DNA from 4 places in the Acinetobacter colistiniresistens genome. Region 1 is predicted to be linked to each of the others. Evidence: predicted binding sites of a transcription regulator. Region 1 holds the regulator's gene; each other region holds the start of a gene.

Region 1 (8,251 bases):
CCAATATTTTACAAAACCTGTCAGGCACGATTAATACCATCTTTGTCGGTCAAATGATGGGCGTCAATGCCATTGCCGCAGTCTCGGTCTTCTTCCCCATCCTGTTCTTTTTACTGGCCTTTGTGATTGGAGTTTCTGCAGGCAGCACGGTACTGATTGGACAGGCATGGGGGGCACAGAATCTGGAAAAAGTCCGCTCCGTGATTGGCTCTACCGTATTTATGACCCTGATCGGGGGCAGTATCATTGCGGTACTGGGTTTGATCTTTGCCAAACATATTTTAGAGCTCCTCGGCACAGATCCTAAAGTCATGCATCTGTCTTTGCCTTATGTACAATGGATGTTGGTGGGTAGCCCCTTACTGTTCGTCTATATTATTTACACCTCGATTTTACGGGGTGTTGGCGACAGCGTAACCCCTTTGATTGCCCTGAGCCTGACCAGCTTGATTGGTTTAGGTGTAACACCGGTGTTGCTGAAAGGTTACTTTGGTTTTCCGGCTTTGGGTATTGTTGCCCCTGCGATTGCAACCATTCTCGGTTATGCCGCGGTACTGATTTTTTTAGCGATTTATCTGAACTATAAAAATCATCCGTTAAAGATCGACCGTCTATTGCTGCAACATATTCGTTATGATGCCGAGCTCAGTAAATTAATTCTAAAACTTGGAATTCCAACAGGCATTCAGATGGTTACCACCTCCTTAGCAGGTCTGGTGATTATTGGCCTGATTAACCATTATGGTGCACATGCCACAGCAGCCTATGGTGCAGTCAATCAGGTGCTGAACTATATTCAATTTCCAGCGCTGTCGATTTCAATTGCTGCCTCGATCTTTGCTGCACAAGCGATTGGCGCAGGTAAACCCGATTTATTGGCCAAAGTCACCCGTACCGCTTTGGGTATGAATCTGTTATTTACAGGCACGTTGATTATCTTAGCCTATTTGTTCTCAAAATATCTAATGGCGCTGTTTATTACCGATCACAGCGTGATTGAACTGGGCCAACAGCTGTTATTTATCGTGCTCTGGTCGATTCTGTTCTTTGGGGCCAGTGCCATTTTTGCCTCGATCATGCGGGCCAGCGGTGCGGTCAATATCCCGATGCTGATCAATATTTTCACCATTCTGCTGATCGAAGTACCGTGTGCCTATTGGTTTAGCTCACTTTGGGGCTTAACAGGCATCTGGATTGCTTACGCACTTTCCTTTGTGAGTCTATGTGTCTTCCAAGCATTTTATTATCAATTCTTCTGGAAAAAGACCAAGATTAAAGTCCTTATTTAACCTGAGTTCGAGGCTGAATATGATACTTGGAAACGTCATTTACAACCTGAGCAAGCCAAAGCGACTAAAGCTTTGATGAAGCGCAAGATAAACACTGTGCGTAGTTTGCTATTCAAGTTAGCTTTCATCTTGCGGTGCATTCGCTCCTCATGCCAAAACAAAAGTAGGGCGAGCCTGAACAATTTAAAGCGATTGAAGCTTTAATGACGTGCAAGAGATAGTGGCTGATCCTAAAATTGGGTGAGAATATGGCAAGATTCCACCAAGCTAATTATTTTCAATAGCTTAGAAAGTCGTCAAACCGAACTCAGATTGTTTAATATCTGCTTGTTCTGGCGCAAATAAAAAAGCCATTCACAGAGAATGGCTTTTTTATTTGCTAACGACTTACATCATCTTGGTTGCAAACGCTGCAATCCGTTGATAACCCGTTGGGAATAAACGCTGGAACGAATCCACAATACGGGCATCGGTCCCAATCAATAAACGGCGTTTATCTTTCAAAACTGCATTAAGAATCTGACGTGCTGCTTCTTCGGGTGGCGTGCGCAGGAACTTGTCGAATTGCTTGATCGATTTGTTCGGGTCCATCCCCAAACTCTTCAAGCTGTCATTCATTTTCGCTGCTTTAGCGATATTGGTACGAATCCCGCCCGGATGTACGCAGAGTGAGCTGACACCACTCTTTTCAATATCCAGTTCCTGACGTAATGATTCAGTAAAACCGCGTACCGCAAATTTAGTTGCGTTATACGCCGATTGGGTTGGTTGTGAGGTCAAACCAAAAATACTGGAGATATTGATGATATGACCATCTTTACTTTGTTTGATAAATGGCAGGAATTCTTTGGTTCCGTACACCACGCCCCAGAAGTTAATGCCCACAATCCACTCTAAATCTTCGTAGCTTGCCCCTTCAACGGTTGAACCCAAAGCAACACCTGCGTTATTGAAGATCATATTGACTGAACCATGATCTTGCACGGTTTCTTGTGCCCACTGTTTCACCGCCTCGCGATCTGAAACATCAAGCACTTTGGTGGTGACCGAGACAGGATACTGTTTCACTAATTCTACAGTTTGCGCCAAACCTTTTTCATTGATATCACTCAATGACAAATGACAGCCTTGCTTCGCCAATAAAACTGCCAATTGCTGTCCAATCCCAGAACCTGCACCGGTGATCGCTGCGACTTTATTTTTAAAATTTTTCATTGCCTATCCTTTGTATTGCGAGTGATATGCACATATTCGCTTAGATCATGTGCAGTTTAAGCTATAACCAATATAATTTTGACAATACATGTTGTCAATATAGTACACTCCAGCTTTAAGACAAATGGCAATAAGCGACACTGCACATGTCATAATAGGCCTATTTACATTTTATGACCGAACATGTTTAAAAGAGACAAGGCATATTTTCAAATTTTGGTTATGCTAAGTCGGCACAACAGCGTTGAAATGCAAATAAACATTAGACAGACGATTGAAAGATTTTTTAGGGAACGGTTTTCTCAATGGCAACTCAAGATCAAGTGACAGGCAAGAAAAACAATACCGCAGTCAAAGAGCGACAATTTAAGGGGCTCTCTTTAACCGAGCGTAAAGAAGCACGTCGTGAAAAACTCATTGAAGCAGGTATTGCCACCTATGGTACACAGGGCTTTTTCTCGGTAACCGTGAAAGATGTTTGTAATGAAGCCAAACTGACTGAGCGCTACTTCTATGAATCATTTAAGAAAAGCGAAGAGCTGTTTCAAACCGTGTTCTTAAAAATGATTGAGAAAATGCAAAGCTGTTTAACTCAGGCTGTCCTAATGGCGGCACCTGAACCCAAGAATATGGTGACTGCAGGTTTATCGGCTTTGTTGAGTGCGATTAAAGATGATCCACGTATGGCACGCATTATTTATATTGATGCCATGCTGGTGCAAGACCTGCATAATCAAGCCACTATTCAGGAGACCTTGACCCAGTTTGATCGCATTATTCAGGGCTTTGTGATGATCACCATGCCCAATGCACCGCAAAGTACTGAAGAAGTTTCACTGATGGCCACAGGCTTAAATGGTTATGTCACCCATATTATTATTCGCTGGGTCTCGGAAGGCTTCAAACAGCCTTTAGAAGATGTCTTGTCTGCCTGCTGTGCTGTCTTTTTGTCATTTATCGAAACCACATCACAAAAAAATTAAAATCGTTTTACAGTTTTGTGACAAGCACGGCGGTAAAACAACAATTCAGTTAAGCAAATGAATTCATTTGCTTTATGGGTAGGCAAATTGTCATCAATTCGTCACCTCTACGCCCCATGATTGTCACAATTTATTGCTAAATTCGACTTTATTAATTCTTTTGCAATGATATTGTCATAATTAATCTTTGTAATAAGCCTGTCATAACAACAAAACGGTTCACCGTTACAGATTTTAAGGGTATTGCGCTGTGAAAGATGACTATATTTTAATTGTCGATGATGAGCTACCGATCCGCGAAATGATCCATACCTCTTTGGATATGGCAGGCTTCCAATGTTTACAAGCTGAGGATGCCAAACAAGCGCATCAAATTATCGTTGATCAGCGTCCTGCACTTATTCTGCTGGATTGGATGCTACCGGGTGGTGTGAGTGGTGTGGATTTATGCCGCCGCCTCAAACGTGATGAGAACTTGGCCGAGATTCCAGTGATCATGCTGACTGCACGTGGCGAAGAAGACCACAAAGTTCAGGGTCTGGATGCCGGTGCCGATGATTACATGACCAAACCGTTCTCGACGCGTGAACTGGTGTCCCGTATCAAGGCGGTACTGCGTCGTGCCAATGCGCTGAGCGGTGAAAAAGTCATTGACGCCAATGGCCTATTGCTTGATCCTGTCAGCCAGCGTGTCAGCTTTGGCAATAGCATTTTAGACATGGGTCCAACCGAATATCGTTTATTGGCTTTCTTTATGACTCATCCAGAGCGGGCCTATACCCGTGCTCAATTGCTGGATCAGGTCTGGGGTGGCAATGTCTATATCGAAGACCGTACCATTGATGTGCATATCCGTCGTTTACGCAAAGTGTTAGAGCCATTTGGTGTCGATCGCTTTGTACAAACCGTTCGTGGCACTGGTTACCGCTTCTCCACACGAGCAGATTTAGCAGTAGGTTAAAAAATCCTTTATGTATGAGCCTTACCCCGTCCCGGAACTGGCACGTGAACATCAGCGTTTTCGCTACAGCAGTTTATGGACCTTTGCAAAACAAGATTTAAGACTGTTACTTTTTTTCTTATTGATTGCAAGCTTAGTCGGATTCGGGGTGGGATACTTCTGGAGCTGTGTTTTTATTGCCTTCGTGCTGTTCTTTTTTCTACAGCTGCGCTCGCTTTATCTGGTCAATGAATGGATTTCCAACCGTCCTTATGATGTCCCGCCCAATCTGAATGGGATTTGGGGGGCATTGCTGTTCAATGTCTATCGCGCACAGCGTCAAGAACGTATTGTTCAAGCAGAAATGGTCGGCTTGATTGACCGTGCACAATCCTCTTTGGTGGCATTGGCCGAAGCTGTGGTCTTGATTGATGATCAACATCAAATCGAATGGTGGAACCCTGCTGCTGAAAAACTCTTGGGCATTAGTCCTTTGGATCGTGGTCGAAACTTATTGTCGATTTTACGCCAACCGAGTTTTATTGAATATTTTAACCATAGCGACCAGTCGCCAGATGGAATTCGTCTGCAAGCCCAGATGGATGAAGAGCGTTATGTACAAGTCAAACTGACCCGTTTCGGCGGGGAAAGTCGTCTACTGGTTGCCTATGACACCACACGGGTACATAACCTCGAGCAAATGCGCAAAGACTTTGTCGATAATATTTCACATGAATTACGTACACCGCTAACCGTACTGAGTGGTTATATCGAAACCTTTATTGATCAAGATGACATTACCCCGCGCTGGAAACGGGCTTTTACCCAGATGCAGTCCCAAACCAAGCGTATGAATGCTTTGGTAAATGACTTGCTGCTGTTATCCAATTTAGAAAACAATAAAAAAGTCGCGAAAAATCAGATTATTGATATGGCCAATCTGATGAACCAGATCTTTGATGATGCGCGTGCCTACAATCTCGATTATGGTCATACCTTAAATCTGGATATTGATAGCCATTGTGATCTGATTGGTTCCGATATCGAAATTGCCAGTGCCTTTAGTAATCTGATTACCAATGCCATTAAATACACCCCTGCGGGTGGAATCATTACCATCGGCTGGCATGAGGATGGTGACCATGCCTACTTTACCGTACAGGATAATGGGATCGGAATTAATCCCAAACATTTACCGCGCTTAACCGAGCGTTTCTATCGTGTTGATAGCGCGCGTAGCCGTCAGACAGGTGGTACAGGCCTAGGCTTGGCAATTGTAAAACACGTGTTAATGCAACACGGCGCCCATTTGGAAATTATCTCAAAGGAAAATGAAGGTTCAACTTTTACTGCAGTATTCCCGAAAGAACGTCTGTACCGCATGATTTAAACCAGACAGGGAACTGCCAAGTTCCCTGAAATATGATGTGATCATTCCACTAAAACAATATAATAAATTGTTGTTTCATTTCATCATTTCTACTTTTATCGATGTATTTCTCATGCTAAACACACCTTTTCTTCGTGCATGTGCCCTCTTGCTTGGGCTCGGCACGCCTTTGGCGATTCATGCTGCTCCGACAGATCCACTGATTGGAACGTGGAAAGTCGTGGATGAACGTACTGGTTCTTACCTGTCTGATATCGTGATTCGCAGACATTCTGCCACTGAACAATACAGTGCCGTGATTGTCAAAATGTATCCTTCTGCCAAGGAAGCTGCGCCGACTTTATGTAGCGCATGTACGGGTACCTTAAAGAATCAGCAGATCATCGGGATGGAAGTATTAACTGGCCTGAAAATGCTCAGTCAAAATGAAGAATTTGGGCAGGGTGTTTGGCTCAACCCCTATGACGGACAGAAATACCAGCTGAATGCGCGTTTAAGCAAAACCGGCAAAATGCTCAGCATCAATGCCAAAAACCCAAGCAATAATAACTTTCGCAACATGACTTGGATTCGTCTATAAGCGTCTGCCTTACTTGCTACAAAATAGATAAAAATCACATAAAAAAGAGTATATTTTATCTACTCTTTTTTATCATTTTAACCATCAGCTAGCACATCAAGAACTGGTTTTAGCATTCAGCGCTGTCGGCTCAAGCAAATGGCTGGGTAAACCAAAAATATGGTCAAAAAAGTAATTATAAACAAAGGTATAACATGGAATTAGCAGCATCAAGCTAAAATCCAGCAAGAAAGCTTTCAGCAAACTGATCTGCATCCACCAGGCAATGAGGGGAATCAAAATCATCACCAAGACAATTTGAAAACCAATCGCATGTGCCACACGTCTGAGTACCGTACGTTTCTTAGAGCTCTGCTGCTTTTCCCACATCTCAAATACAGCGTTATAAAAGAAATTCACCGTCACTGCGATCACCGCAATCAAGATTGATAACGGCCCTGTATGACTCATAGTGGTGCCTGAAAGCACGGCTAACACCATCGCACAGATAAAAAAGCTGAACACTTCATAGAAAAACACGTAGGTGACTCTTCTCTTGGTTCCTTGCATAACCACACCTTGAAATCAATAATGAGTGGATTTTACGCTTTAAATTTGATAAAAAAAGTCAATCGTTATCAGCTCTACTGACAAGGAAGTAACCATGAAGCTCAGTCGTGAACAACTCGAATTGATTCTTGAGATTATTGACCGAGGTAATTTTTCCGCAGCGGCACGTGCCTTGAATCGTGTGCCTTCAGCCGTCAGTATGTCGATTGCCAATCTCGAAGCAGAGTTGAATTTAAAATTATTTGAACGCAGTAAAAATCATCTTGCCCCCACCGAAGTTGCACTCTCGATCGAACCGCATGCCCGGTTAATTCTGACCAAGTTGCGTCAGCTTGACCTGCATCTGACCGAGCTTTCAACGGGTCTGGAAACCAATCTCTGCATTGGGATTGCCGCGGATGTCAATCAAAAGTTTCTATTGGCAGGAATTGAACAGTTAATTCAACGCTATCCCTTACTCAATATTGAAATGGTCAGTGCCCCGCAACAGGAGCTCAAGACACGATTGCACAATAACGAGATTGATCTGTATATTGCCTATAGTTCATCGCAACTCGATAATAATGAACGCTTTCGTTTATTGGGCATGGAACAATTTGTCGCGGCGGTTTCACCCAAAGATGCACAACAGCTCAAAGCCCAGAATAAGAATGAACTCACCATGCTGTCTGAACTCAGACAAATTATTGTAGCCAGTAAACATTATCCACTGCCTGATAGTCGAGTACTGGTCTCAGATTCATGCTGGTATAGCGATAATTTATCTATAGCCATTGATATGGTGGAACAAGGGCTCGGTTGGGGCAATTTCCCCCTCTCCGTAGTACAAGCACATTTTGCCAAACAGAGTCTGGTACGCTTGGCCTTTCTCGATACCACCAATGGACTAGATATGCCGATTCATGCCATTTGGCCAGCATATAAACCTTTGAGCAAATCCATGCAATGCTTGATTGAACTGTGGGAAAAACAAATCAATCTCACATAAAAAAAGCCCGACATCCAAGTCGGGCTTTTTCGTATTCCTTTCACTAGATACAACTCCTGTCATATCTCACGTCCTGATGCACAAACTTATCATTCTTGTTTTATGTTTTGGAACGTCCTGTTCCTGATGAGTTCATATTAGGCAATTCTGCCTTGGCTGAAAATGGGACATTGCCCCTAATCGATGTAAGAAAAAGCGTACATCACTGAGCTGCTCATCATTTAAAAAAGTAACTCAGAATAGCGATATAAGTCTCGTGAATGTATCAATCTCCCCATAAATCAATAGTCTGTTCTGTCTTCATTACGCCCATATAG
Region 2 (8,251 bases), 1.8 Mb from region 1:
TCTGGATTAGCCCACCAATATAATTATTCTGTTGCATAAAGGTTGGAACACTATTGGCAACAATACTGGCTGTCATGAGACCAAAGAGAAAAGGAATTAAAGTTGCGAGTTGTGAAACAAAAACTGCCGCCATAATCTTGTGGGATGCAGTTTCTTTTGGAATATAACGTGACCAACCACCTAAGAATGTACCAAAGGAAACGGGATTGCTGAATGCAATTAATGCTGCGCCCATGAACGCTGCCCAAAAGCCAGTATGCCCCAATTGAAGTTGTCCTGCATAGCTTGAATCAAATTGTGTGGAAAAAGCGAACATCCCTAAAAAGAATAATAGGCTGGAAGCGATCACTGCAATGCGATTGACCAGCAGCATAAAACGAAAGCCATAGATACAAATAATCAGTACCAGTAAGGCAAATCCACAATACACCAGTCCATACAGCCAATTACTTTGATATGAGCTTGCAAACAGTCGCTCGGTTGCACCAATCAGGGCATCACCAGAACTCCAAACGGAGAGGGAAAAGAAGGCAATGGCTGTCAGTAAGGATAAAAATGAACCAACAATTCTACCATGGACACCAAAATGGGCAGCCGAAGCAACGGCATTATTGGTTCCAGTTCGAGCGCCAAAAATGCCCATCGGTGCTAAAATACATCTACCCAATAAGACACCGCATAAGATTGCCCAGAATCCAGCCTGAAAAGACAGACCAAATACAATCGGGAAGCTGCCTAAGACACAGGTGGAAAACGTATTGGCGCCGCCAAAACTGAGGCGAAATAAATCAAATGGCGTTGCTGTCCGAGCATGCGCAGGGATTTCTTCGATACCATAACTTTCAATTGTTGTAATCTGTTTAGAACGATCTCTATGCATGATGAGCGACTCTCCATATTCATTCATGAATAACCCTAGGTTCTTTTTGTTAGTTATCCATTCAGCAGCTTGTTCGGGACTTGGTTGCTTTCGTATTGGTGGCTGAGCTGTTGTTGTCTTAATCGGGTAATGCCAGAAATTCCAATCAGAGATAACAGTGATAGGAAACTAAACAGAAAAGCTAAAGGGAGCCATTGGCCTGCATAATGTTGAGCCAACAAAGTTCCAATGATGGGTGTAGTGCCACTGGTGATTGCCGCAATCATTTGATAGGAAATGGAAATCCCTGAATAGCGGACATGTGCAGGAAACGCTTCAGCCATAAAACCTGCGACCACAGCATATAAAGATGACAAGGCAAGTACAGCCAAGGTGATACCTAACACGATGAAATAGATATTTTTAGTGCTGACCAACATAAACATGGGATAAGGAATGATGATGCAGAGGATTGCTGCCCAGAATAAAAAGCGATGTGCTCCAATTTTACTGGCATACCAAGCAGCAATAGGCATGGCTAAAAATTCAAATAGGGTGACCCAGAACAATGCATCTAATATCGTTGGTCGGCTGATACCCATATACTGCGTGACATAGCTAATCATAAAAGTATTGGTAAAAAAGAAACCCGCAGTGCCAATGGTGATGGCGAGACCTGCAAAGACCACTTGTGGCCAATAATTTTTAAGCAATTCTTTGACAGGGTATTTGGCTATTTCTTGCTTGGCTTGCATCTGTTTGAACTCTGGGGATTCTTCAACGCCTAAGCGAATCGCAAGGCCGATCAGCATAAATACAAAACTGAGTAAAAAAGGCACTCGCCAGCCCCAGCTCAGTAAGGCTTGTTCATCCAAAGACGTAATGCCTTTAAAGACTAAAAGACACAGAATCAAACCTGCTGGACTACCCATTTGCGCAAAAGAAGCAAAAAAGGTTTTTTTATGGGCAGGGGCATGTTCGCTGGCCATTAACACGGCACCGCCCCATTCACCACCGACAGATAAGCCTTGCAAAAAGCGCAGTCCAATCAGCAGAACAGGTGCCCAAATTCCGATATGATCATAACTGGGTATCAAGCCAATGCCTGTAGTCGCCAGTCCCATCAGTAGCATGGTAAACAGCAGCATTTTTTTGCGGCCTAATTTATCGCCTAAATGTCCGAAAATAACGGCAGCAATTGGTCTGGCAATAAAACCGACAGCAAAGGTTGCAAAAGCTGCTAATGTGCCAGTTACAGGATCAGTTTCAGGAAAAAATACCAAGCCGAGAACCAAGGCGGCAGCTGTTGCATAAACATAGAAGTCATAAAACTCAATAGTTGTACCAACGAAGGCTGCTGCCGCAGCCCGTTTTGATTGATCTTTTTTCATTCCGTATCGACCTATTCAAATCCATGTTTTTTCTTGTTTTATAGCGGGGAATTATTTACGTATTTTCACTCCGGGAAGCACGCATAACATTTCATAGAGCAAATTTGCACCCAGTAATGAGGTGTTACCGGTAGTGTCGTAAGGCGGAGAAACTTCAACCAGATCACATCCGATCAGATCTAATCCCTGACAGCCACGAATAATCTCCATCGCTTGAATCGTGGTCAAACCACCAATTTCAGGTGTTCCTGTACCTGGTGCCCACGCTGGGTCAATCCCATCAATATCAAAAGATAAATATACAGGCCCACCACCGACTTGCGCTCTCACTTCCTGCATTAAGGGTGCAAGTGATTTATGCCAGCATTCTTCTGCTTGAACGACACGGAAGCCTTGACGGCGACTCCAGTTAAAATCATCTGCACTATAGCCTTGGGCGCGCAAACCGATTTGAACGACACGTTGACAATCAAGTAGACCTTCTTCGGCAGCACGTCGAAAAGTGGTGCCATGTGCAACTTTTTCACCAAACATTTCGTCGTTGACGTCAGCATGTGCATCGATATGAACCAAACCTACAGGACCATGTTTTTTATGGATTGCACGTAGGATAGGCAGGGTCAGCGTATGATCCCCGCCGATAGTGAGTGGAATAATGGGATGTGCCAGTATGCGGTCATAATGCTCTTCAATAATGCGCACCGCTTCTGTCAAATTAAAGGTATTGATCGGGACATCACCAATATCAGCCACATTGAGTGAGTCAAACGGTGCTGCACCTGTTGCCATGTTATATGGACGAATCATGACGGATTCAGCACGGATTTGCCGAGGGCCGAAACGTGTTCCAGAGCGTAGGGAGGTACCAATATCTAAAGGAATCCCAACAAAAGCGGCATCGAGTTCTGCCAGACCTGCGTCATTATCCACAACTGGTAGTCGTAACATAGAGGCAATACCACCAAAGCGTGGCATTTCATTTCCACCGAGCGGTTGATTTAACGTCTTGTTCATTTGTTTCTCCTTTTTTCTATTTATTGACCAACATTGAACAGGGTTAAATCCTATTTTTAAAAAACTTAGTTGTGATTTTTCTAAACTAAGTCTTATAGGAATGCTTTAAGATCGAATAATGCAGAGCGATATATGAGATGGAAGCCATGACGCATATGGATATCAAGTTGGTTCGAATTTTTGTCAGTGTTGTAAGAAGTCAGGGGTTTGCTAATGCTCAGCAAGAGCTGAATCTTTCTACTTCAGCCATTAGTACGTATATGACACAACTTGAGCAGCTGGTTGGTTTTAAGCTATGTGAACGTGGACGTGGAGGTTTTTCTTTAACGCAAAAAGGAGAAATGTTCTTTCAAGAAGCCAAGCGTATATTGAATGAACTGGATAACTTTTCCAGACATACAGCACAGATCAAAGGTGAACTAACTGGAACCATTAAAATCGGCATGCTGGATTCTATGGTGACAGATCAAAATATTCCTTTAGATCAAATTATTCAGCAGTTTTCAGAGCAAAATCCGAATATTTATATCAAGTTGCAAGTACAATCCCCTTATGAGCTACAAACCGGGGTTTTGGAAAACCGTTTTGATGTGGCGATTGGTTGTTTTTTTCTAAAAATGAATGGGGTCATGTATCAGCCCTTACATAAAGAGCAACAATGGTTGTTTTGCAGTAATACCCATCCTTTGTATCAGCAGCAAGGTTTAACCGCAGAAAAAATTCGACGTGAAAAAATGGTGAGTCGTGGTTATTGGAGTCACACTGAATTGGCAAAGCAGGGCTTTAAGCATTCGTTTGCCACAGTTGACTCAATGGAAGCACAATTGATTCTTATTTTATCGGGGCAATATATCGGTTATTTACCCGAACACTTTGCACACTATTGGCTAGAGCAACAGCGTTTAAAGGTCTTATTACCCGCAACTTTTGGCTATGCAGCACCTTTTTCTCTTATTTTCAGACGGGGCCGAACCCAAGATCCTGTGATTCAGAATTTCCGTAAAATTATTAAAAACTTTTTTGAAAAATATCTTTTTTATAAAAATAAAAAAAGGGCAGATTGCCCTTTTCTATAAGTTTGGATATAACTTCAAATTAGAAGTTGTATTCCATACCTAAACCGATAACAGTTTTCTTGTTATCATCTTTTTGCCAATCGATTTTTTGCTGAGCAACAACCCCATAGAAGCGAGCTTGCTTGTTAATGTTGTAGTCTGCGCCTACGCCATATAGGTCATTTTTACGATCTTCACGGCCATCAACTTCAGTTTTAGCAGAGATATATTCTGCTTTTAACTTGATTGGTGTTTCAGGAATTACATATGCAGCCGTTACGCCAAATGCATTTTCTTTTAAGCCTTTATAAGAAACAGCAGCAGGTGCAGTGCCTACAACGACTGTATTATCAGTCGGCTTAGCTGTTTGCCATAATGCACCAAATACCAAGCCCTTAGCACCAACTGGTGTTAAATCTAATGAACCTGTTACACGCACCGCATCAGAGTAAATTTTGCCACCAAGCTCTTTGTTATAAGCATTATATGTTGATGCTACACCACGGTTACCCGCAACAGCTGCCGCTAAACCGATGTCTTTGTTTTCATAGGTAAGAGATGTTGAAATCCCATCACCAAAACCATCACGGCTACCTTTTTGACCTTTAGCATCATTTTTGATAGCTGAAGATTCTTCACCTTGTTGGAACATGATGTTGAATGCCAAGCCGCCTAATAATTTTTTGTCAGTTTCAAAGCCAACTACGTTACTTAAACGATCTTCACCGACTAGAACTTTGGTCATATCAAGTTCAGTGTGATCGTTATAAATGTCTTGGTTATTACCTGCGGCATTTTTAAGGTATGAATCATATTGACCTACTTTTAAAGTACCAATGCCATCTGATTTAATACCAACAAAACGGTTACGCATACCCCAATCTGTGTCTGAACCAGTACCGTCAGTTGCAACACCCCATTCTGCTAAATAAACTGCAGAAAGTTTATCAGTCAGTTTTTCTTCACCTTTCACACCAATACGAGAAGCGTTAGAGTTCACTTTTGTTACGCTTTCGTCTTTAAAACCATTTTTATCAATTTGATCCAAAGATACACTGAGCTTACCATACAATGTTGGTGCTGCTTGTGCTGCATTCATGGCTAAAGTTGCTACAGTAGCAGCAAGAAGCAATTTTTTCATTGAGATTTCTCCAAAACACTTTTTTGTAAATGGCTGATGCCTTAGTTACTGTTATAAGCTTGCTTGTGTACATAAAGTTACACAGCTCACTGACTTGTATGCAGTATCGGTAAACTTTGTGACAGAGAAGTGAAAGAAAAATGACAGTTTGATGACGATTCACATTTGGTAATAAATATATTTCTTGTTATTTTTATGTAATTATAAAAATAAAAACGGAGTCATTACTCCGTTGTTTTGTTCAAAGCATGACTTAAAGTGCGGCTTTGATCTTTTCAGCAAGCGCCTGAATTTTCTCTTGATCGCCCATTTTTGCTGCATGACGACCAAGTTCATGAACTGAGCTTGGGATCAAATGAAAATGTACATGAGGAACTGTTTGTCCAGCCGCTGCACCTGAAAGTTGCATGAGAACAATACCTTTTGCATCTAAAGCTGTTTCCATTGCCTGAGCAATCTTCTGCACGATTTGGATGGTATACGCCGCTGCATCAGCAGGTAAATCGAGTAAAGTAACAGCAGGCGTTTTTGGAATCACTAAAGCATGACCATCTGCTTGGGGCATGATATCCATAAATGCGAGTACCTGATCATCTTCATAAATTTTGATTGCAGGTAGTTCACCACGAAGGATTCGTGCAAAAATATTTTGGTCATCGTATGCCATAATTCATCCTTTAAATGGAGCGTATTCTTTAACAACTGACAATTTCACTCTCTTGGAAGAGAGTGAATAGGGAAGCTTAATACTTCAGAGAGCTTTCTTTATTTGCAATTAAGCTCTTTTTGACGTGCTTTGATTTCATCAAGACGTTGTTGCTCTTTGTCAGAAAACTTTGGCTTTGTGGTATGGCAATTTTCATTACCAAACTTTGCCTTAGCATCTGCATCTTTGAAACAGAATCCTTTAGAAGCATAGATCAGGTTATAGTCATCCTGTAACTTTTTACATTCTTGTTCTGGTGTTGCAGCTTGTGCACTAAAACCAGTTAGGGTCATTAAGCCAGCAAAAACTGCAACCATTAACTTATTCATGAGGCGTTCCTCTAATTAAAAAAGTATAAATCAAAGCTGTAGATATAGGGCATTTGATCGCTACGTATATACCAATATAAGGTTTATTAATGAAATTTCAATGAAACTGTATGGTAGGAGTGTAATTTTACTCCATAATTCATCCATATAATATTGAAAAACCTTATATATCAAATACTTTTTTATAATTTTATATAAAACAAATAATTATAAGTGATTTTCTTTTGTATTATCTGATTTGGTTTTACGCTATTTTGCTCTTTTTTAACATTTATTTATGCCTTACAGTCACTCATATGCATTTTAACAAATTAAATTGTAAATGGTGCTATGGACTGTATTTTGTCGAGTTTCGGAATTAACAATCCCAAATATCAACGTTGTTTGGGATCATAGAGTTCGATTGACTATGGACTTATCTAAATCAACTTGAATACTTATTGATTAACGCTTCAGCCTTTGAGGGGAAAGCCGCTAGAAAATAAGATAGGCCAAGAAATGCTTAATCCTGTAAGACCATTAGAGCGAATACTTACACAGAAGGAAATTTTTGTTTATTTGATTGCGAGTAATTTAAAATATATTTATAATCATTTGAAATTTATATAATTTTAATAAAAACCCACGACGAATCAAATAAGATGCTAAAAACATTAAAAACAACTTTCCGATTTTTATACTGATCATCATTGTAGTTGCTGGGTTAGGCTATCCCTTTTATTCAGGTCAGTGGATTATGGCGCCTAGACTCAGTGAGATTGATACTCAGTGCTATGGGGTTGATGTACCTGAACGCATTAAGCATAACGATGTCCTGCACTTTTGTTCGTGTATTCATACCGTTGGAATTGAAAACAAACAAGAGAAATATAAGTACTGTATGAATCAGTCATCTCTTGAGAACCAAGCTTCCTGACATGGTAATTGTTCTTGATCGCTTATTCAGCAAGAACAAATAAAGCTTTGTTCTACGTTCTAATTTGTATGACCTGTAGGCCTATTGTGTAGCTGAGCTTTAAAATTTTATCAAAATGGGCATAATTTTGTTGATTCATGTCACACTTTTATCTATATTTAGCCTGTTGTTTGATAATAACTAAACAACAATAACCTTCGTTCAGCGCAAAAGAATTAAGGGGAAGCCCACTCATTAGAGTGGGCTTTTTAATTGTGTACAATAGATGAAAAATACCAGCTAAATTCCACATATATATCGGTAGTTTTTTATTTTTATATGTGACAAAGGATGATCAATTTGCTATAAGAAAGCCCTAATTTATAACAAGTGGTAAATTCATGAAAAAATTGGTATTTATAGGGTTTTTAGGGTTGAGTTTGACTGGGTGCGGTGGTGGTAGTGACTCCACTTACGTACCAATAGATAAAGATAATAATGGTAATGGCGGTTCTCATAATGCTGAAATCCAAGGTGTTTATTCTGGTTCGACGAATCAGGGCCAAAGTGTTACTGGAATTATTGAAAAGAACAATAAATTTTGGTTTTTATATACACCACCATATCAGAACGTAGTCTCAGGTTTTATGAGTGGCGATTTAAAAGTGACAGGTAAAGTAGCACAAACGACCAATGGTAAAGACTACTATTTTGCTGGAGCAACCAGTTCTAATACCTCAATTATGGCCAATGCTGAAACTAAAAAAAGTCTAAATGGAACGATCGCTTATTCGGGAATGAATCAAGTCACTTTTAATACTACGTATGATGCAAGCTTGAGCGAATCTTCAGCGAAGCTAT
Region 3 (8,251 bases), 1.8 Mb from region 1:
TGCTCGCTCATAAAGCGTTTAAAGTTATCGCGGAAGAGTTCCAAATCTGAATCGTAAGCTAACATCATTATTTCCTTTCGCTTTCATTGTTCTTAAAAGTTTGTTCGCAGTCATGCTAATAACTTTTAGATGGGATGTCATGTCCCGTTTACATCAAATCACTAGACTGATTCGGTCAATAATTTTGTTTGCATCACCGATCTTCAGTTCACAGTTGTTTATTGATTAAACAGCTTGTTGGTTTTTTTATGCTATACAGCGCAGTTTTATGTCATATTGATTTTATTCTTTGTGACAACCTTCACTACGGCCATGAACACCAAACGTAATATTTATAAAACCGCAGAACATCCATTTGCTCAGTATGTGCGTATTTTAGGTAAGGGCAAAACAGGGTCTCGTTCGCTCAGTTACGAAGAAGCTTATCAAGCTTTTACGATGATTTTAAAAGATGAAGTACTGGATGTGCAGTTAGGTGCATTCTTGATGCTGTTGCGTGTTAAAGAAGAGTCTGTGGATGAGCTGGCAGGTTTTGTTCAAGCCACCCGTGACCAACTCAGTTTTCAGCCACTTGATGTTGACCTTGACTGGTCTTCTTATGCAGGCAAGCGTAAGCACTATCCATGGTTCTTATTGGCAGCACTGACTTTAGCACATCATGGTTACAAAATTGTGATGCATGGTGCATCTGGTCATACCATTAACCGTGTCTATACCGAACAAGTACTACAATACTTAGGCTATTCAATTTGCCAAAATGAACAAGAGGTTCGTGAGCAGCTGGAACAACACCATTTTGCCTACTTGCCACTTGAGGTCATCTCACCAATTTTAAGTGAATTGATTTCACTACGAAATGTCATGGGATTACGCTCACCAATTCATACACTGGCACGCCTGATCAACCCCTTTAATGCCAAAGCAACCTTACAGGCAATTTTTCACCCTGCTTATCGTAGTTCACACCAGCAAACTGCGTTTCGTTTGGGTTATCAAAACAGTGCAGTGATTAAAGGTGAAGGTGGCGAGTTTGAGCGTAATCCTGATGCCAAAACCTTAATTTGTGGGATTAAAAATGGTGAGTTATACGAACTCGAACTGCCTAAATTGACCCCTGACCGTAGCCCAATTGAAGAAGAGCTTGATTTAGCTGTGTTTAGAGCCGTTTGGCTGGGTGAGCAAACACATGAATATGGAGAAATGGCAGTCATTGAAACTATGGGAATCGCACTATATACCATGGGTGTGGTCAATAGTTATGATGAGGCAATGGAGAAAGCTCAAGCCCTTTGGCAGAGCCGTTTCTAATATCAAATAGACCAAGGCTATCAAACGGCCTTGGTCTTATGGTTCAACATAATAAAAATCTGGCCAAAACGGATATTCATGAGCGGAAGAATGAATATTTCTTAAGCTCAATTGATCACCGATTTTGATTGTAATCTTATTCGAATCATAAGGACCAGACAGATACGCATCTCTTTGTTGACCAATAAGTGTCTTACAATAGGCATGATGCGCTTTGATCTTTTGGGAGTTCCGCATGGTTTGAGCGTCCATGACCTCAATCCCAATCAACAACATAGGATAACCATCATTTTTTATTGCTGTATATTCAGTTTGAGGTGAAGTGTATTTCTGGCTGGCAATCACCTTCACCTTGAGTAAACATTCAATCGGCTGTTTAGCCAAGGCAGTGCCACTCAGTAAACTAAGCAATAAGAACGTGCAGACAAGTTTTATAAGTTTCATCCCATTCATTATTATCTTTTGATAAAGATAAAAAAAGCCCAGTGTTGACTGAGCTCTTTAAGTTTAAACAAAACGAATCGGCTTAAATTCAGGTTCGTTATGATGATGATCATCATCACATTCCTCACCGTCTTTTTTTGTACCGCGGTCGATATAACCACTGCGCTGTTCTTTAGGCAAATGTTCCATTTCCCATGCATACACAGCTTGCATACAAATTTCACGCTGCTCTTTAGTTAATGCAATCCCATTAGGCCATTTACCAATTTCAACAGCAGTTTTCAGGCGCTCAACAATTTCAGGATTTAAAATAGCGAGCATTTGTTCAATATTCATGAGTCATCCTGTTGAAAAGATTCAAAATCTTGATTCCACCCCAATTTGGTACGACACGCCATATAAAAGTCATAACCCGGTGGATGTAATAAGCTTAGTTTAAACGGATGTTTGCGGATATGCACCGTATCACCGACATTTAATGCAACACTATGTTGACCATCAGCACTGACCATCGGCAAAACACGGTTTTCACGGATCGTGATCTTAATTTCACTTTGCCCACCAACCACAATCGGACGTGATGACAAGGTATGCGGATGCATCGGAACCAGTGCAATTGCATCCATACTCGGATGCAAAATCGGCCCGCCTCCAGAAAGTGCATAAGCAGTTGAACCTGTTGGCGTTGACACAATCAAACCATCGCTATGCTGACGATAGACATATTGTCCGTCAATATTCAGTTCAAAATCGATCATATGAACCGATCTGCCCGAATGTAGCACTACATCATTCAGTGCAATGGCATCATAAATTGTTTCACCATTGGTTCGAACTTCCATTTCTAATAAGAAACGGCGATCCAGCTGAAACTGACCTTGTAAAACCTGATCGAGTTTAAAAATCGCTTCAGCAGGTTTGATGTCTGTTAAAAAACCCAGTCGACCACGGTTAATCCCGATCACAGGGGTATTATGCCGAACCAACGCACGTGCAGCATGTAGCAACGAACCATCACCACCGACTACAATCACTAAATCTACAACTTCGCCCAGTAAATTTCGACTTACGGTCTGCCCATGGCTATAGGGAACCAGTTTCGCTGTTTCCTGATCAAAAACGGGGTTTAAACCTAAATTGATCAAATGATCATGAATTAAACATAACGTTTCTACTACAGAATATTTATCTGGTCGTCCAATTAGACCAATATTTCGAAAGGATTTATGTGAAATTTGCACGAATAATTCAGCTCCGTCGCGATTACTGACTATCATATCACTAACAACCAATGTTGCGTTGATGATTGATTAAAAAGTATAAAAATGTCTATCCGTTGTTTTTTTATACGATTAATGTCAACGCATCCTTAAAGTTTTTATTGCATGTAGCTATTTATTCACAGTTTTATGATTGCAAAATGACAATAAGCTATCGCATCATTACCGACATTGTTTTGGTTTTAACGCAAATCTATGAAGTTTGAACGTGGTATTGGTTTTCTAGCACTCATTTTTTCAATGTTAGTGATAGGTGTCTTTGTTGCTTTTAGTATCTATCTGATCAGCTTAGATAATATTATTCGTGACAAGTTTGAAGGTCAGCGTTGGGACATCCCTGCCAAGGTGTTTGCTCGCCCATTAGAAATCTATTCTAATGCCCAGATTACTCAAGAGAATTTTACTCAAGAGTTAAAATTATTGGGTTATAAAAACACAGCGAATTACGATAAGTCAGGCAGCTATGTAGTACAAGGCAATAAAATGTTTGTGCATACTCGTGGCTTTGACTATGGTGACAGTACTGAGCCTGAACAGGTACTTGAACTTGCCTTTACCGATGGTCAGGTGAGTGAGATTCGCTCAACCAAACCCTCAAATACAGGCATTGCACGTTTAGAACCTTTATTAATTGGCGGTATTTATCCTCAACATAATGAAGACCGTGTGCTCATTAAGCTGAATAAAGTACCCAAAACCTTAATTGAAGCGTTAATTTCAACCGAAGACCGTAACTTCTATCACCACCACGGTATTTCAATCCGCGGCACAGCCCGTGCCTTGGTGAGTAATGCGACAGGTGGCCGCCGCCAAGGTGGTTCAACCTTAACGCAACAGTTGGTCAAGAATTTCTATCTCTCTCCAGAGAAAACACTGAAACGTAAAGTCAATGAAGCACTAATGTCTCTATTGATTGAATTACATTACAGTAAAGATGAAATTCTGGAAGCTTACTTGAATGAAGTGAACCTTGGTCAAAATGGTAGTTACTCGATCAATGGTTATGGTTTAGCATCACAGTTTTACTTTGGCCTGCCTTTGCGTGAGCTAAACGTCTCACAGCAAGCCTTTTTGGTTGGCCTCGTCCAAGGTCCATCCTTATACAATCCTTGGCGCAACCCTGAGTCAGCCAAGAAACGACGAGATGTTGTGTTAAACAACATGATGGTGATGGGTTACTTAACCGAAGCTGAATATCAGGATGAAATTGCCCGCCCATTAAATGTGGTGAGTAAACCGACTTTGGGCCCTGCAAAGTTCCCAGATTTCCTTGATATCGTGCGTCGTCAACTCCGTACGGAATATCAAGAAAGCGACATTACCAATCAAGGCCTAAGAATTTTTACGACGCTGGATCCAATTGCGCAGACCCAAGTTCAAAATGCCTTTAAGAATACCGTTGATCGTTTAGCCAAAGCCAATCCCGGCCGTTTGAAAAACTTGCAAGGTGCTGTACTGGTTGCACATCCAGAAAACGGTGAATTAGTTGCAGCAGTAGGTTCAACCCAAGACTTTACAGGCTTTAACCGTGCACTCGATGCCAAACGTCAAGTCGGCTCATTATTAAAACCAATTATTTATTTAAATGCGATTGAGTCTGGTCGTTATACCTGGGCAAGCCCAATCGAAGATAGTGCAGTGAATATTCCAATTGATGGGGATAAGAGCTGGACACCGAAAAACTATAGTGGCGGCGAGCATGGTGTAGTACCGATGCAACAAGCATTGGCCAACTCTTATAACCTCTCTACTGTGCGTTTGGCCAATGAGTTTGGCTTGTCTGCATTTACCAATAAATTAAGACAATTTGGCGTCAGTTCTGATATTCCGGCCTACCCTTCTATTTACCTCGGTGCAGTGAACATGTCACCAATGGAAGTATTAAGCATTTACGGAAATTTTGCGACAGGTGGCTTTAAATACCCTCCACGCTCGATTCGTACAGTCGTCGACGCAAAAGGACATCTACTCGATCGTTATGGCCTAAATGTGCAGCAGACCATAGATCCTGCTGCAGCTTATATTATCAACTACGGTTTACAGCAAGTGATGCGCTCTGGTACAGGCCGCTCTGCTTATAATAGTCTGCCAGAATCGCTTAATCTGGCGGGTAAATCAGGAACCACCAATGACACGCGTGACTCTTGGTTTGCGGGTTATTCCGGAAACCATGTGGCGGTTGTCTGGTTAGGTCTAGACGACAATAAAGTAACAGGCTTAACAGGTTCCTCAGGTGCATTACCAGTCTGGATCAATGTGATGCGCCAGTTACGTCAGGAACCTGTCAATCTGCGTCAAACCGACAATGTGCAATGGCAATGGATTGATAGTGCAACAGGCGACTTATCTGCTCAAGGCTGTGATGGCGCCATGTATATTCCATTACTGCGTCAAACCGTACCGCGTCGTGCAACCCTGTGTGGCCAGTCTCATTATGAGGTAGAACCCACCTATATTCCTCAGAATAATGAAACCCCTGTGGAGGATCATCAGGACGGGATCAGTAATTACATTCGTGAAAGTGAAAACCAAATGGATACAGATTTATCCAATCGCCAGCCAAGCCGTGTGATCTCTAGCGGCAGCTATAGCGGTGACAACTAAGTCAAAAGGATGATGGCATATGATGAAGCATACAACGGTGATGATCGGTGTGTTACTACTTGCAGGCTGTACCGCTGCACCTGAAAAAACACCCACCAAAACAGCACCTACGCAGCCACCAAAGAAAGTAACCCAACCTTCTTCTGGTGTAAAAATTACGCCTTATGATCAAAAAGAGATTAAACGCCAAAGTGTTCCTGTCGTTGTACCGCAACAAAAAGTTCAGCAAACGTTTAATGATGGCAGTCAACTGCCTGCATTTAAAACTTTAATGCAAAAAACACAGGTGGCATATAAGCAGCAGCAACTTGCAGAAGCTGAACGTTATGCTTTACAAGCGCAGCGCATTGCACCACAAGCGACTGAGACTTATCTGTATTTGGCATTAATCGCAGATCAGCGCAAGGAATATGCCAATGCCGAGGCACTGGCACGTCGTGGCTTAAGCTATGCGCAAAGCAATGCCATGAAGAAACAGCTCTGGCTGATCATTCTAAAAGCCAGTGAAGCACGAGGTCATAAGATTCAAGCCCAAGAGGCCAACAAAGCCATTCAAGCACTTTAATTTAAAGTTTGAACTGACGAATCCCTGCAAGCCCATAAGCATGATGTTTTTGGGCTTGTTCTAAATCTGCAGGAGCAACCCCTCCTAAGGCAAATACAGGAATATCACAGCCTTGTGCCAATTCAGCAAAACCCTCCCAGCCTAAGCCCTGTGCTTCAGGATGTGTTGTTGTCGCATTTACAGGACTGAGAAACACCGCATCACAGCCAATCTGATGGGCATGCTGCAAGGCCACAGCATCATGACATGCCGCAATCAAACGTTTCCCTACCACCAATTCAGCTTTGTTCAACTGCATCAACTGGGATTGTTTGAGGTGAATAGTTTGAATTTTTGCTTGCAGATCACTGCTCAATTGCTGCCAAAGTGCGTAATTCACAATCAAGCGTGAATATTGTTCATCAGTTAAAATCTGCAATTGTGAATCAATCTGAGCTTGATCCTCTAAAGCAGTCCGCCAATAGAGCAAGGTGTTGTGTTGTGACATCTGATTGAGCTGATCACTGATTTGAATCAGATGTGGCCAGCTTAAACGTTTTAAAATTGCGGCATTGGCTTTGGGAAAATTTAAATTTACCAACTCATCACGGCGATACCATGCCCAAGGCTGATGGATGAGATTAAGTAACCCATCAGGTACATAGGCATGGAATAAATGTAAATTGACAATGATGTCATCATATTCGTGACAAATCCGATCAAATACATGCCAGTCTTTTAGTCCAATCCCTACTTCTTCAAAAATTTCACGGCGGCAGGCCTGTTCAGGCGTCTCCCCCAATTCAACTTTTCCGCCTGGAAATTCATGTTTATTGCCTTGATGTTGATTGGCTTGTCTCCAGCCCACCAATACTTTGCTTTTATGTAATAGAATTGCGATCGCAACATCAACCGTAGCTTTGGCCATAACAGACTAAAATCTCTCATCTTTTCGGCTTTATTTTAAGGGCTTTAAGGCACTATTCCCATGTCAAAAAACAAAATTAATAGAGGATTTTGTAAATTGTTAAAATTTCCGTTGACAGGCCTATTCGATAATGATTATCATTTAAATCATTAAAAAACACACCACGGAGCATAACAAATGAACGCACCATTTAGCCTTTTCACTCGTAGTACTGATGCAGCTCAATCTTTACCAATGTTGCATTCAAATAACCTTTTTGCCCTAGGCCGAGAAATTCGGATTATGCATGCTGGTGAGGAGTACCGCTTACGTTTAACCCGCAACAATCGCCTGATTTTAACAAAGTAATATAATAATAATCGGACAAAAATAACAAACGTGGGAATAGCAGTATGTCAGCGCATACTGCTTTTTTAATCGCATAGCCCATTTAAATTTGCCTGATTACGTCAACATGATGGTGGCTTTAAAATCCACGTATTCAGCAAATGCATTCATGAGATCTGTCACTTTAATCTTAAAAATAAAACACATGCAAAAAATCAGATGATAACCATGTTGAGTTCTGGAATAACCTAGTGGTTTAAACTTGATCGACAGCAACCTCAAGGTGCTTGACCAGTTTATAGTTAATATCCATTTCACTAGTCAATATCATGGCCTTTTATTTTTAAAGACATATCCTCTTTCATGGTCAGCTTTTTTTGAGCCGTGATGATTTAAACAGACCTCATACTGCTGTCATCAATTCGCGATATCCATTAAAGCAAATGAAATGAGCTGAATCTGAAAATTAGAGCCAGTCTGCACAAATTATCAGCTCAACGGCACCACACGCAGAACTTCTTCAAGCGTGGTTACACCCTCTAGTACTTTACGCGCACCAGCTATACGTAAAGGTTCGATGCCTTCTTTTTTGGCCTGTGCCTTTAAATCATTCAATGTACCATGCGCACTAATCAATGACTTGAGTTCTAAGCTGACTGGCATAAACTCATAAATCCCAACACGGCCTTTATAACCCGTATGGCGACATGCTTCACACCCTACTGCGTTATACATGGTCGTCGGCATATCCATCATATAGTCAAAGGTTAAATGTTCCCATTGTTGTTCATTCATCGGCCCTGCTTGCTTACAGCT
Region 4 (8,251 bases), 1.3 Mb from region 1:
GATAGACTACGGTGAAGTCCGCTTTGCTCAGCAGCCTCACTCAGATTTTGATTCGACATTTTACAAAAACTCTCCAGTGTTTTTAATTCATTAACTAAAGTCCACTCTCAATAACGATTCGTACTATTTTCGGTATCTTTTCTCGTTATCTATAAATTGGCTGACTTTAGCTAAGCAATTTTTACCTGTATTTTTCAAGTTAAATACAATTGAATTCGATCATACGCACAAGGCCAAAACAATACAATGAACTTATCAGGACAACACAGGTAAGACCAAAACGAATTATAAAAAAGAACACTAAACTTAGCCGAGCTGTTCTTTTCTATTCCAAAACATCCATCCAAAAATTGATTTATAATTCAATCATTAGATAAAAATCTCTGTGTACGTTTAATATGTTCTTTGCTGAATGTTGCATTTATAGCTAAGCAATTTAATTGGATCATATATAAACGCTTTCACACCCACTTCTTATATCTCCTTATCCTCTACACCATTAATACTTGGTGTTTGCACAAAATAAGGCACAATAATGCCAATATTTCATTCCGCTTTGCATGAGCAATATCTATGCCATCAAATCGTCATCTCATGACATCAGATTAAGCAAACATAGCCCTCCCATCCTTGGAAAAAGTGAATTGAACAAAAAAAGTGATTGCTAAAAACACACTGTCTATAACTTGTAAAAGTTGTATATCATGTTATTTTTCTGAGCACTTCCCTTTAACCAATCTGCGACGAAATCATGCCGTCTTCGTTTTGTTATTCCTTAAACAACGATTAGCATTGTTAGAAATTTTCGTCCTGATTCTTTTTTATCTAATTTTAAGAAAGTTTTCAATTTTATCTTATGGCAAAAATTAAAACCGTTTACCGATGTGAACAATGTGGTGCAGACCATCCCAAATGGACGGGTCAATGTACTGAATGTGGCGAATGGAATAGTCTGCTTGAGGTTCGTATCGAGCCAGCAGTAACACATCGTGGCCAGCCTAAAATAGGTGGCTATGCAGGACAAGCGTCTAGTATCACTACGCTCAACCAAGTCACAGTCTCCAATGAAAGCCGTGTTCCAACAGGGATTAGCGAATTCGATCGCGTGCTCGGTGGGGGGTTAGTTATTGGATCTGTTGTATTAATCGGTGGTGACCCAGGGATTGGTAAATCAACCATCCTACTGCAAACCGCAACGCATATGGCCAGCAAAAAAAGTACAGCCCTGTACGTCACAGGTGAAGAATCTTTATCGCAAGTGGCTTTACGTGCACAACGTTTAGATCTACCGACAGACTCACTCAAAGTCATGGCGGAAACCTGTGTAGAACGTATCTGTGAAGTACTGGCACAAGAACGCCCAGTGGTGGCCATCCTCGATTCGATTCAAACCTTATATACCGAGACTTTACAGTCTGCCCCAGGGGGTGTTTCACAGATTCGTGAATCTGCTGCCTTACTGACACGTTTCGCCAAAAATAGTGGCACCGCTTTGTTTATTGTCGGTCATGTCACCAAAGAAGGCTCTCTTGCAGGTCCTCGTGTTTTAGAACATATGGTCGATTGTGTACTCTACTTTGAAGGACAATCTGATTCTCGCTACCGTATGATTCGTGCGGTAAAGAACCGTTTTGGTGCGGTTAATGAACTCGGTGTGTTTGGCATGACCGATAAAGGTCTGCGTGAGGTTGCCAACCCATCGGCGATTTTTCTGAGTCGTTATGATGAAGCCATTCCGGGCTCTATTGTGATGATTAGCCGTGAAGGTACTCGCCCACTACTGGTTGAGGTGCAAGCACTGGTTGATGATGCGCATGGGCAACCCCGTCGTGTTGCACTCGGTTTAGAACAAAACCGTTTGAATATGTTGCTTGCAGTCATGCACAGACATGGTGGTGTACAAACCTCAGGACAGGATGTTTATGTCAATGTTGTCGGTGGTTTAAAAATTACTGAAACTGGCTCAGATTTGGCTGTATTACTTGCCTGTGCTTCCAGTTTAAGAGGCAAAGCCCTACCACAGCAATTGGCTGTCTTTGGCGAAGTTGGGCTCTCTGGCGAAATTCGTCCTGTACCCAATGGTCAGGAACGTTTAAAAGAAGCGGTCAAACATGGCTTTAAGTATGTGATTTTACCTCGAGGCAATGCGCCACAAAAAACAATTGAAGGTGTTCAAATCATTGCGGTCGCACGTTTGCATGAAGCTTTGACTGAAGCAATGCAATTGAGTGATGAATTGACATAAAAAAACATACTTTTCTTATTGAAATTCCATGCAAATACCTTCATAAATACATTTACGAATTGGATTTAAATAGGAATTTTCGATGAAAGCAAAGCAGCGTAGTTTAGTCGCAGCGCTTTTAATGGCAACTTTGGTTGCTGCACCACTTGCAGAAGCAAAACGTGCAGGTGGTGGTAAAAGTCATGGGATGAGCCGCTCTAGTTCATCTAGTCAATCTTATAACCAGTCTTATCAACAGCCACGTCAAGCTGCTCCTGCACCACAACAAGCTGCTCCGCAGAAGTCTGGCCCAGGTGTTGGTTCAATGGTTGCTGCGGGTGTTGCTGGTGCTGCGATTGGTGCTGTAGCCGCGAATGCGTTAGCAGATGACAAGCAACACAACCCAACTGCAACTGAGCAGCAGGCAACCAATGCTCAAGCGGCTCAACAGCAACAAGCTCAACAGCAAGAGAAAAAAGGCGGCATTCCAACGTGGATATGGCTATTGTTAATTGCTGGGGGTGCCTTCTTTATTTTCCGTCGATTCAGCGGTAAACAAAAAGTTGCAGCAAACAACCCTTACGCACCAAATAACAATGGTCAGAACAATTTCACTCGTCAAGCTGCACCTCAAGCAAATGATAACACCAATATTTTTGGTCAATCTGTAAATGGTGGCGCTGCACCGCAAGCACCGTTTGGTAGTGCATCAATGAATAGTGGCAACCAATTACCAGATGGTACGGAACCTGCTGCATTCTTACGTATTGCACGTCAACGCTTTAACCACATTCAATCAGTTAACAGTGCCAGTAATGTTGAAGAAATTCGCCGTTACTTAACCCCTGAACTGTACGATTCAATGTACAACGACATCATGTCAAACCAAGACCAAGACGTTGCTGAGTTTAGTAACCTCAATGCAATGGTAGTTGAAAGCGCAACTGAAAATGGTCAATACGTTGTAAGCGTACGCTTTACAGGTACAGTAAGTGAAGACTTAAACAGCTTGCCACAACCATTCACTGAAATCTGGCATTTTGTAAAACCTGCCGGTTCACAACAAGATTGGGTTGTTGCGGGTATCCAACAAGCTTAATGCTTTGTGAAATAAAAAAGAGCTGTTTTTAACAGCTCTTTTTTATTGGCTGAATATTATAGAAACAAAACATCAAAACTAAAAAAAGCCACTCTCTATATCGGAGAATGGCGGAGTGTAAATAGAACAACATTTTATGTTTATTATTACCGTGAAAACACAACCTCGCACGATCTGTCTCTTGATACTAACGGATATGATCATAGAAAAACTATTCCTCTTTTGGGGAATATAGCCGACTTTGTTGGGATCATTTTAGCTTAACTCAAATCCCCCACTATTCAGCTATTCAGCTATTCAGCTATTCAGCTATTCAGCTATTCAGCTATTCAGCTATTCAGCTATTCAGCTATTCAGCTATTCAGCTATTCAGCTATTCAGCTATTCAGCTATTCAGCTATTCAGCTATTCAGCTATTCAGCTATTCAGCTATTCAGCTATTCAGCTATTCAGCTATTCAGCTATTCAGCTATTCAGCTATTCAGCTATTCAGCTATTCAGGACAGCATACGCTTACCTATTTCGAAAGACCAACTGATACCCAAAACCAACCAATCTTAAAGAAACCCCGATAACAGGCATAAAAAAAGCTTTGCCGAAGCAAAGCTTTTACATTCCGTCTTAAACGCAACAATTTATTTGCATTATGAAACGAACTGCAAGAATAACCAGTATAAGCCGCCCGATAAAGCAATCGTCGCTGGCAAAGTAAAGATCCACGCTGAAAGAATGGTTTTCACTGTTGCGAAGTTCAAACCTGATTTATTCGCAACCATAGTACCCGCAACCGCACTATTTAATACATGTGTTGTTGATACAGGCATACCTAAGCCATCCGCTGCTGCAATGGTACTCATTGCGACAAGCTCAGCCGACATCCCCTGACCGTAAGTCATGTGGTTCTTACCAATACGCTCGCCAACAGTCACCACAATACGCTTCCAACCGACCATGGTACCAAGACCCAATGCCAATGCAACTGCGACTTTCACCCAGTTCGGAATGTATTGAAGAAATGAATCCAAGCTACTACGGTATTCTTTAACTACTTTCGCTTGATCTTTATCCATTTCAGGTAAAGCTTCTGCTTTATCTAAACGCTTGAAGGTCGTGGTACTTAAATACATGTCGTTACGGATTTCACTGACAGCGGCTTCAGGAATCGCCTTAAGATCGCCATAACCGGCAACACGGTTACCCAAGTGTGCAGTCATGCTTGCAAGTGCAGGTACAACTTCATCTGTTTGTTCTTTGGTTTGGATATATTTGGTTAATACATCACGTGCCTTTTCATCCGTCAGCTCATTTTGGTTAACATTCAACACGGTTGCTGTCTGTGCAGAAAGCTGTTCAAAAGACTGTAATTGCTGGGCATCTAAATTTTTGTTTAACGAATAAGCCAATGGCACCAAACCGATCAAGATCAACATGATCAGGCCCATACCTTTTTGACCATCGTTTGAACCATGGGCAAAACTTACACCCGTACAGGTGAAAATCAGAATAGCGCGAATGAGTGGTGGTGGTGGCTTATTGCCTTCAGGCGGCTGAAACAGCTCCATTTGGCGTTTAAAGACTTTCTTCACCAATAAGAATAAGATGGCTGCAAATGCAAAACCAATCAATGGAGAGAATAATAGCGCCTTACCAACTTTAATCACCTGATCCATATCAATACCACTGCTGGTCGCACCAACTGAAGCATTCAAGAAATGGTTCATGATACCCACACCTAAAATCGAACCGATTAAAGTGTGTGAACTTGATGCAGGAATTCCTAAGAACCACGTACCCAGATTCCAGAGAATTGCTGCGATTAACAATGCAAAAACCATCGCAAAGCCAGCGCCGCTGCCGACATTCATGATCATTTCTACAGGAAGTAATGCAATAATACCGTACGCAACTGCGCCACTCGCTACCATAACTCCAAGGAAGTTACAGAAACCAGCCCACATCACTGCTGCTGGAGCAGGTAATGCATTGGTATAAATAACCGTCGCTACAGCGTTTGCCGTATCGTGAAAACCATTTACAAATTCAAAGCCTAAAGCAATGAAAAGTGCCGTCGATAAAAGAATAACTGAATATAAACTTAAAGGCGGTACATGTGCCAAATCAGCGCTGAGCTGAAAACCGATATAAATCAGTGTTGCAACAATAACTGTTAAGAACACCGGCATAAAAAATTTCGGTGTTGGTACATGTACATTCGTCGATTTTGCCTGAGAGCTGGCAAGCGGTGAATCCGAAACAGGAGGAAGATTAGAATTCATGTAGACGGTTAGGGGATAATAAAATCCCCTGTATTGTTTAATTAAATTATGACAATTATATGACAAAGGACTGTCACATAAAGCCAAAATTTCATGTTTTCCTCACATTTTTTTGTATTTTCTTACAATAAATACGCCCTGTATTTTATTTTAGTTAATAAAAAACAATACATTATAAAAACAAAAACACCATAAGAACTGTTTGTCTGATTTTGCAACAAATGCTACGAAATATGACATCGAATTGTCACATTTCGAACAACCTGTTTTCTTTTTAAGCATTATCCAATTCAATTATGACAACTTCGTGAAGCTTTTATGACATTTTATGAATGAACTAATGGAATCATCTTGCTGACTGCTGAAAATACGCGCTTTGGCGTAGCTTCTGTTACAATGCCCCTGCTTTTTATCTTCATCAGCTCCTGGGGTTCCTGAATGTCCACGCTTACCACCCTACAATCACTTCTTGCCCAACGTATCCTGATTATTGATGGCGCAATGGGAACCATGATTCAACGCCATAAATTAGAAGAAGAAGATTATCGTGGTGAACGTTTTGTAGATTGGGCATCAGACCTAAAAGGCAATAACGACTTATTGGTATTAACCCAGCCAAAAATTATTCAAGGCATCCACGAAGCCTACTTGGATGCAGGTGCGGACATTATTGAAACCAACAGCTTTAACGGCACCCGTGTTTCAATGTCGGATTATCACATGGAAGATCTTGTTCCAGAGATCAACCGTGAAGCGGCACGTTTAGCGCGTGCAGCATGTGACAAATACTCGACCCCAGAAAAACCACGTTTTGTGGCAGGTGTACTCGGCCCGACCTCACGTACCTGTTCAATCTCGCCGAATGTCAATGATCCGGCTTTCCGTAATATTACTTTTGATGAACTCAAAGAAAACTATATTGAAGCTGCCCATGCCCTGATTGAAGGCGGTGCTGACATTCTGTTGATCGAAACTGTATTTGATACTTTGAACTGTAAGGCTGCAATCTTTGCGGTGAAAGAGGTATTCAAGCAAATTGGTCATGAACTGCCATTGATGATTTCAGGCACCATTACCGATGCATCTGGCCGTACCTTAACAGGTCAAACCGCAGAAGCCTTCTGGAACTCGGTACGTCATGGCGATTTACTCTCGATTGGTTTTAACTGTGCCTTGGGTGCAGATGCCATGCGTCCACATGTGAAAACGATTTCTGATGTTGCAGATACCTTCATTTCTGCCCATCCTAATGCGGGTTTACCGAATGCCTTCGGTGAATATGATGAAACGCCTGAACAAACGGCAGCATTCATTAAAGAATTTGCTGAAAGTGGTTTGATCAATATCACGGGCGGTTGCTGTGGTACCACACCTGACCATATTCGTGCCATTTACAATGCAGTCAAAGACATTCAGCCACGTCAAGTGCCTGAAACTGTTCCTGCCTGCCGTTTAAGTGGTTTAGAACCATTTAACATTGATGAAAATTCATTATTCGTGAATGTTGGTGAACGTACCAACGTGACGGGTTCAAAAAAATTCCTACGTCTCATCCGTGAAGAGAACTTTGCCGAAGCTTTAGAAGTGGCTCAGCAACAGGTTGAAGCTGGTGCACAGATCATCGACATCAACATGGATGAAGGGATGCTCGATTCGCAAAATGCGATGGTGCACTTCCTCAACCTCGTCGCATCTGAACCAGATATCTCTCGTGTGCCGATCATGATTGACTCATCGAAATGGGAAATCATTGAAGCGGGCTTAAAGTGTGTACAAGGTAAACCAGTCGTCAACTCAATTTCCTTAAAAGAAGGTTATGACGAGTTTGTCGAAAAAGCACGTTTATGTCGTCAATACGGTGCTGCGATTATTGTCATGGCCTTTGATGAAGCAGGTCAGGCTGATACCGCTGCACGGAAGCGTGAAATCTGTAAACGCTCTTATGATGTTTTGGTCAATGATGTCGGCTTCCCTGCTGAAGATATTATTTTTGACCCGAACGTATTTGCAGTGGCAACAGGGATTGAAGAACATAACAATTACGGCGTCGACTTTATTGAGGCTACAGGTTGGATTAAACAAAACTTGCCGCATGCCATGATCTCAGGCGGTGTCTCTAACGTATCGTTCTCTTTCCGTGGTAATGAACCAGTGCGTGAAGCGATTCACTCGGTATTCCTTTACCATGCCATTAAACAAGGCATGACCATGGGGATCGTGAACGCTGGTCAAATGGCGATTTACGACGATATTCCAAAAGAACTAAAAGATGCGGTTGAAGATGTGGTTCTGAATCAGAACCAAGGTGAATCGGGTCAAAACGCGACAGAAAAACTGCTTGAAGTGGCTGAAAAATACCGTGGTCATACTGGCGCACAACGTGAAGCTGAAAACCTTGAATGGCGCAATGAATCGGTTGAAAAACGTCTTGAATATGCCTTAGTCAAAGGTATTACCACGTATATCGATGAAGATACCGAAGAAGCTCGTTTAAAAGCTAAACGTCCACTCGATGTGATTGAAGGTGCATTGATGGATGGCATGAACGTGGTTGGTGACTTGTTTGGTTCAGGTAAAATGTTCCTACCACAAGTGGTGAAATCTGCACGTGTAATGAAACAAGCCGTGGCATGGCTGAACCCGTACATCGAA

What was found. Region 1 encodes PhoB, which activates phosphate uptake and scavenging genes when phosphate is short. Its sites were predicted from a motif close to TGTCATNAANCTGTCATAA; they were not measured.
Region 2: the regulator PhoB is predicted to act here: its motif matches at 5,599-5,617, upstream of NQU59_RS12620 (porin).
Region 3: the regulator PhoB is predicted to act here: its motif matches at 3,160-3,178, upstream of NQU59_RS14090 (NAD(+) kinase).
Region 4: the regulator PhoB is predicted to act here: its motif matches at 5,646-5,664, upstream of NQU59_RS16320 (inorganic phosphate transporter).

The regions. Positions count from the first base shown of each region.
Region 1 covers NZ_CP102099.1:823,994-832,244, reverse strand. The annotation lists gene NQU59_RS03925 (MATE family efflux transporter) at 1-1,289, shown strand, start outside; gene NQU59_RS03920 (SDR family NAD(P)-dependent oxidoreductase) at 1,677-2,504, opposite strand; gene NQU59_RS03915 (TetR/AcrR family transcriptional regulator) at 2,810-3,487, shown strand; gene phoB (phosphate regulon transcriptional regulator PhoB) at 3,738-4,448, shown strand; gene phoR (phosphate regulon sensor histidine kinase PhoR) at 4,459-5,817, shown strand; gene NQU59_RS03900 (DUF2147 domain-containing protein) at 5,930-6,397, shown strand; gene NQU59_RS03895 (PACE efflux transporter) at 6,494-6,946, opposite strand; gene NQU59_RS03890 (LysR family transcriptional regulator) at 7,041-7,934, shown strand; gene NQU59_RS03885 (hypothetical protein) at 8,200-8,251, opposite strand, start outside.
Region 2 covers NZ_CP102099.1:2,624,198-2,632,448, forward strand. The annotation lists gene NQU59_RS12600 (purine-cytosine permease family protein) at 1-907, opposite strand, end outside; gene NQU59_RS12605 (MFS transporter) at 934-2,250, opposite strand; gene speB (agmatinase) at 2,302-3,264, opposite strand; gene NQU59_RS12615 (LysR family transcriptional regulator) at 3,411-4,340, shown strand; gene NQU59_RS12620 (porin) at 4,360-5,460, opposite strand; gene NQU59_RS12625 (HIT family protein) at 5,714-6,127, opposite strand; gene NQU59_RS12630 (YARHG domain-containing protein) at 6,226-6,495, opposite strand; gene NQU59_RS18785 (hypothetical protein) at 7,148-7,411, shown strand; gene NQU59_RS12635 (hypothetical protein) at 7,792-8,251, shown strand, end outside.
Region 3 covers NZ_CP102099.1:2,922,479-2,930,729, forward strand. The annotation lists gene NQU59_RS14070 (acyl-CoA dehydrogenase family protein) at 1-65, opposite strand, end outside; gene NQU59_RS14075 (glycosyl transferase family protein) at 313-1,308, shown strand; gene NQU59_RS14080 (hypothetical protein) at 1,345-1,752, opposite strand; gene NQU59_RS14085 (YeaC family protein) at 1,816-2,088, opposite strand; gene NQU59_RS14090 (NAD(+) kinase) at 2,085-2,993, opposite strand; gene mrcB (penicillin-binding protein 1B) at 3,228-5,636, shown strand; gene NQU59_RS14100 (hypothetical protein) at 5,656-6,201, shown strand; gene NQU59_RS14105 (thiamine phosphate synthase) at 6,203-7,108, opposite strand; gene hemP (hemin uptake protein HemP) at 7,286-7,456, shown strand; gene NQU59_RS14115 (GspE/PulE family protein) at 7,925-8,251, opposite strand, start outside.
Region 4 covers NZ_CP102099.1:3,392,294-3,400,544, forward strand. The annotation lists gene NQU59_RS16305 (amino acid permease) at 1-59, opposite strand, end outside; gene radA (DNA repair protein RadA) at 857-2,245, shown strand; gene NQU59_RS16315 (Tim44 domain-containing protein) at 2,328-3,323, shown strand; gene NQU59_RS16320 (inorganic phosphate transporter) at 3,968-5,599, opposite strand; gene metH (methionine synthase) at 6,038-8,251, shown strand, end outside.